DNA from 2 places in the Psychrobacter nivimaris genome. Region 1 is predicted to be linked to the other one. Evidence: predicted binding sites of a transcription regulator. Region 1 holds the regulator's gene; the other holds the start of a gene.
What was found. Region 1 encodes PhoB, which activates phosphate uptake and scavenging genes when phosphate is short. Its sites were predicted from a motif close to TGTCATNAANCTGTCATAA; they were not measured.

Region 1 (3,439 bases):
TTAATTGGCTGTGACAGATCTGACGTAATTTGAGGGAAATACCACACTAAATGTCGACCCTTCCCCTTCTACTGAATCGATTTGCAATTGCGCTTCGTGCTGGTGTAATACATGTTTTACAATCGCGAGTCCCAACCCCGTACCACCTGTCGCACGGCTGCGACCTTTGTCGATACGATAGAAACGCTCTGTCAAACGGGCGATATGCTCTGACGCAATACCGATCCCATCATCTTCAACCGCGAAACGGCAACCATCAGACGTCCTTGTCCAGCTGATAGTGATATTGCCACCCTTTGGCGTATATTTGATCGCATTGATTACCAAATTGGATAGCGCACTATTTAAGTACATCTCTGACCCGTACAGCCCATCATACGTATCTATATGCAAATGAATGATGTGTTTGTATGCTTGGTTGTAGGCCTGTGCATCGTCGTAGATATTGGTTAGTAGCTTAGTCATATCTATGTAATGCAGCTCGTGTGACTCTTCGATTTCAATCTTAGACAGTAGCAGTAAGTCGTTCACAATTCTGTTCATACGGGCAGTTTGCTGCGTCATCAGCTCAAAACCGCGACGCCATTGCGGCGGCATATCTGGCTGATCGGAGAAATTTTCCAGATAGCCCATCATCACAGTTAATGGTGTTCTAAGCTCATGCGAGACATTCGCCACAAAATCTTGACGCATTTGCTCTAAATGCCGCAGGCGGGTCACGTCATATACAAACAGCAGTTTTTCATCACCGAAAGGAGTCAGTTCACACTTCAAGTAGCGACTAGGATCTCGCCATGATTCTATATGGACGCCATCGTTGGGTATCGTTGTACCTTCATAGTACTGGCGGAACTCAGGTACAGTAATAAAGTCAAAAATATTTTGACCTTTGTCCTCTGGCTGTAGCAGCAATAAGTCTTGTGCTGCCTGATTCCACCACTCTAAACCGTCAGTATTATTGAGCAAAATCACTGCATCGCGCAAGGCTCGTAGTGCACTGCCGATTTTTTTGAGTTGCTCAGCTGTACTTTGAGTAGATATTTGCTCTAATAGAGCTGATTGCTCACGTTGTGCTGGCGCTATCTTGTCCATTTCTTATCCTTACCACTATCCGCTGCCTCAATATCGCTGCGGCATTATTTGTACAAGATTAACTTGGCTCAATCAGGCTAGAAAATCGGTAGCCTGTCCCGCGTACTGTCTGTATCAATGTATCACAGTCATAAGGTCGCAGTAATTTACGTAGACGTTTGATATGCACATCGATGGTTCGGTCTTCGATATATACATTGCCGCCCCATACCTGATCGAGCAGCTGCGTTCGTGTATAGGCGCGCTCAGGGTGACTCATAAAAAATGCCAATAGACGATACTCTGTGGGCCCAACATCAACGATTTTACCTGCAGCTGTCACGCGCTGACTCTTGGTATCTAGACTTAACTGTCCAATTTCGATAGGTTTGTCGCTGCTCATCGCGCTACTGCGGCGTAGTACGGCTTTGATTCTAGAAATCAGCTCACGAGTCGAAAAAGGCTTGGTCATGTAATCATCTGCCCCTGCATCAAGACCATGCACCTTACTGTCTTCTTCACTTTTTGCCGTTAGCATAATGACTGGTATTTCAGAGAGCAGCTCATCGTTTTTGAGCATACGACAAAAATCCACACCGCTCTTGTCACCTGGCAACATCCAGTCTAACAGTATCAGTGACGGTCTATGATCGACCACTTGCTGATGCGCCTCTGACACGTCAGCCGCTTGCAAGCTATCAAACCCAGCCATCTCTAGCGTCATGACAACCATTTCACGAATCGCAGGCTCATCTTCAACAATCAAAATTTGCTCATTATACATAGGACATTCTCGGTGTTAGAGGACAAAATCTAGCATGTAAAAAGGCGATATATACTCACCAGTCTCTACCTATTAAACGGATTAATTATGACAGCTTGATGACACTCTAAAATCAGATTTCTAGTAAAAAATTGAGCGGCCCATCATTGACGCTCGACACTTGCATATCCGCACCAAACTGACCAGTTGCCACGTTAGGGTGCTTAGTTTTGGCATAGTCGACCAATTGTTCAAATAACGCTTGCGCCGCAGCAGGTACCATTGCTCCACCAAAGTCTGGTCGGCGCCCTTTGTCTGTTTTTGCCATTAGGGTAAATTGTGAAACTAAAAGCAACCCACCAGCAACCTGCTGAACGTTTTTATCCAGTTTACCAAATTTGGCCGGATCATCGTCATTTTCAAAAATGCGATAAGTCAGTATTTTGTCAATCATACGCTGGGCAGCGGCGAAATCGTCTTCATGCCCTAAGCCAATATATGCCAATACCCCATGCTCAATCTCGCCAATACACTGCTGATCGACGACCACACTAGCGTGCTTCACCCGCTGTATGAGTGCTTTCATTTACTAATTCCTTAACAGATTATGGCCATACAATAATATGCTGTCCATGATAAAATACCGTCATTAACTTAACTATTATTAGGGCGTGTTTGATATTCACAAATAGGTACTGCGGATCGCTAAAACTGTTCCAGACAAGGCGTAAAACGACGATAATGCTCATGCCTTATCTAGATCTACAACGTAGTATGGCGCAATTTTAGCCACTGTCAGTGCCATGGTCGAATTTCCAACACGCCCCCATTACATTACACCTTATTTTGGTAGCCTTATTATGAATGTATTTACCACCTTACAACAGCTTGTGCCGCAGCAAAAGCTCAGTAAAGTCGCTGGACGTTTGGCCGCCAGTCGCCATCCTTATGTCAAACGCACCTTTATCCGTAGCTTTGCCAAAGCTTATAATATCAGCTTAGACGAGTACGAACGCCAAAGCCTTAACGCTTATGAAAGTTTTAATGACTTTTTTACCCGCGAGTTAAAAGAAGACGCTCGTACTATCGACGCCACTGCAAACGGTATCGTGAGTCCTGCGGACGGTATTATCTCTCAGCTAGGACAAATCGAAGACCACAAACTACTACAGGCAAAAGGTCGTCACTATGATGTCGGCCAACTACTTGCTGATAGTGAAGATGGCAGTTATTTCGCTGATGGCAGTTTTGCGACTATCTACTTGGCGCCTAGCAACTATCACCGTGTGCATATGCCATTTACTGGCACATTGACTAAGACTCGCTATGTGCCTGGTACACTGTTTTCGGTCAACAATACTACGGCGGCTAACGTGCCAGACTTGTTTGCGCGTAATGAACGTCTGGTCTGTATGTTTGATACCAAGTATGGCAAAGCAGCTGTTGTGATGGTTGGTGCTATGATTGTCGCTGGTATCGAAACCGTCGCGACAGGCAAGATTGCTCGTACTGACGACATATTCGAGTCTGATCATGACATGCAGTTTGTAGCAGGCGAAGAGCTTGGACGCTTCTATCTAGGCTCAACGGCTATCGTAGTATTAC
Region 2 (3,439 bases), on a different contig from region 1:
GATTTCATCAGTAATATGCGGAATAACCTGTACAGTACCGCCTAGATACTCACCACGGCGTTCTTTATTCAACACATTCTGATAAATACGGCCACTGGTGAAGTTATTACTTTTACTCATTTTTGAGTGACGCAAAAAGCGCTCGTAATAACCCAAATCTAAATCGGTCTCTGCGCCATCTTCAGTGACGAATACTTCACCATGCTGAAACGGGCTCATTGTACCTGGATCGACGTTAATATACGGATCCATTTTGGTCATCGTGACAGTCACGCCACGTGCTTCTAAGACCGCTGCAAGAGAAGCTGCGGTGATACCTTTTCCTAGTGAGGACACTACCCCACCGGTCACGAATATAAACTTGGTCATAGTACTCTGTCGGTAATTGGTAAAGAAGGATTTTACTAAAAATACGCCATAAAATATAGGGCAAAAATGCAAACTGTCTGAAACTCTTATATTTTCGTGTTGGTAGCAAACATTTTTCTATTATTAAAACGCTACGCAACAAAAAACTCATCCCGAAGGATGAGTCTTTATGAATAACTTATACAAAAATCTAATTTAGAATTTGTATTCTAAACCGCCACCGATAGCGAATACATCCGCCTCACCGCGTGCAACAACTTCTTCAGAAGTATTGTTGTCGTAGTCTCTGACTACTAGGAGACCATTTTCTAAATCTGCAGAGTTTTTACCGATATAAGCATGTGCAATCATATTGTCTTTGAATTTATACTTACCGCCCAATACGATTTGGTCAGAATCATTGCCACCTAGACCTGCTAAGTTCTCAGTCTTATCATACTGTAGATAAACAGAAGCTGGACGTGAGAAGTTGGTTAGACCCATTTCAGCACTGACGACTAAACCTTTCTCTTCATCGTTTGAGTCATCAAAATCTACTTGTTGGTATAGCGCGCCTAGCTTTACTGGATAAGCCACGTATTTACCTAGGTCGACACTAGCACTACCGCGTAGAATCTCACCTGTGACACTCATATCTTTGTCATACCCAACACCTACGGTAAAACCAGTGCCCGGATCGAACATCAACGAAGCACCGAAGCCACTATCGCGATCACTACTATCAGAAACAAAAGACTCATCAGCGCCGTACTGTAGTGCAAGCTCTACTGGTAAATCGTTATATTTAGGCGCAATCCACACGATTGAGTTATTGATACGCTCACCATCAGTCAAGGTAAGTGCTTCAGTTAGTGTATTGCTACTACCTAAAGAGCTCGAACCAATGTTATCCCAATACCCTTCATTTACAGTCACATTGTTAACATAATCAGAGACTGAGTAGTTACGTCCAAATCGGAATTGGCCAAAGTTTTTATTCTTTAGACCCAGATAAGTGTCTCGGCTTTTAAAGCCAATATTGTCACTGCCACTGTCATCGATCTTGATACCGTACTCTAACTGATAGATGACGTCTGTATTAGCAGTTATTGCCTCAGATCCTTTGAATCCTAAACGTGAAGAGTGTGAGCTAACTTGTACCGAGCTATTGTCTTCATTAACATTGATAGCATCGTTTGGCAAATCCATCGACTGGCGATCAAGCTCAGCATTTACATAGTTAGCAGTCACAAATGCCTTACCGTAGACAGTTGGGGCTGCTTGAACAGTAGAAACTGATAGCATTGCAATTGCTGAAGCTAAAAGTAATTTTTTCAAAGGATATCTCCACTTTACGATTTGAGTGATAAATGATCTAAGATCGTTAGATATATAATGGCAAGGTCTTACACCTTCGGAACCATATATATAGCGAGCCATAAGAACTGCTTAGACATAACTTTACCAAGCAAATATTACAGTAAGATGAAAAAACCAAAGTTTACATAGCCGTTATCATTCTTTATCGCATAAAAAAACTCACCCCGAAGGATGAGTTTTTTATATATTCTACTTAAGTGTGATATTAGAATAAGTATTCTAGACCGCCACCCAATGCGAATACATCAAGATCAGTATTAGTATCTTTATCTTCAGCAGAGTTGTTACCAATATAAGCATGAGCAATCATGTTGTCTTTGAAGTTATATTTGCCACCTACAACCACTTGATCTGAATCACGGTTGTTAACACCAGCTAAGTTTTCAGTACCGTTATACTGTACATATACAGAGGCTGGACGAGCAAAGTTGTTTAGACCCATTTCAGCGCTTACGATTAGACCTTTTTCGTCTTTAGCACCGTCATCGAAATCAGCTACTTGATACATAGCACCTAGCATAACTGGTGCAGCCATGTATTTACCTAGATCAACAGTAGCACTACCACGTAAAAGGTCACCAGTTTGGCTCATGTCTTTTTCGTAAGCAACACCAGCAGTGAAGCCAGTACCTTGGTCAAACATTAAAGAAGCACCATAGCCACTGTCACGGTCATCACTGTCAGAAACAAATGATTCGTCAGCACCGTATTGAAGAGCAAGCTCTAAAGGCAAACCGTTATATTTAGGTGCAATCCATACGACAGAGTTGTTTACACGACCGCCATCAGCCATAGTTACAGCATCAAGTACATCGCCTTCCATATCAAGGTTACTAACACCTAGGTTATCCCAGTAGCCTTCAGTAACAGTCACGTTGTTGATGTAGTCAGTTACTGAGTAGTTACGACCAAAACGGAACTGACCAAAGTCTTTGTTGTTTAGACCAAGATAAGTATCACGGCTTTTGAAGCCGATGTTGTCATCAGTACCATCGATAGCAATGCCATACTCTAACTGATAAATAACATCAGTGTTAGCAGTCATCGCTTCAGAACCTTTGAAACCAAGGCGTGAAATGTTTGAGTTGATTTGTACTGAATCGCTATCTACGTCATATAGATCATTGTCGCCATCACGCTCAGCATTTACATAGTCAGCAGTAACGAAAGCTTTACCATAAACGGTAGGTGCTGCATTGGCTGCAGATACAGATAGGGCTGCGATTGCTGTAGCTAAAAGTAGTTTTTTCATGGGGTATCTCCACTTTACAATTGTAGTAATGAGCAAGCTATTATTAGCTGGCGCCCATAATGGTATCGTCACAAATCCTCAAAGATATAATGTGTAACTGGCTACCGAGATTAGTCAGAAACAAGTGTGGCGAATTTCTATTACAGTAAGGTAAAAAACCATGACACACATGACTGGGATTAAACAACGCAACTGCCATGTAACGTTTGGTCTTTATTGCTCCGTGCGTAACATCCGTTACCAAACTCATACTTCGAATACAAGCATAACAACTTTGACATAATTTGCAACATATTTTTTTGCTTTTTCGATACACGCGTTATCGAATAACAGATGGTTTCTTATATTTGAACGATTGTGAAAAAACTTCTATTTACTCAATTAGATACGAATAATATTGGTTAATACCGTTACTAATAGTCTTAAACGCATGTAATAGATACTAAGTAATATGCCAAA

Region 2: a site for PhoB is predicted at 1,821-1,839, ahead of ACHEVO_RS11070 (porin). Genes of this name have one in related genera too.

The regions. Positions count from the first base shown of each region.
Region 1 covers NZ_JBHOFX010000007.1:51,649-55,087, reverse strand. The annotation lists gene phoR (phosphate regulon sensor histidine kinase PhoR) at 1-1,092, opposite strand; gene phoB (phosphate regulon transcriptional regulator PhoB) at 1,151-1,855, opposite strand; gene dtd (D-aminoacyl-tRNA deacylase) at 1,968-2,420, opposite strand; gene asd (archaetidylserine decarboxylase) at 2,695-3,439, shown strand, end outside.
Region 2 covers NZ_JBHOFX010000004.1:374,679-378,117, reverse strand. The annotation lists gene ACHEVO_RS11075 (CTP synthase) at 1-369, opposite strand, end outside; gene ACHEVO_RS11070 (porin) at 565-1,686, opposite strand; gene ACHEVO_RS11065 (porin) at 1,934-2,980, opposite strand.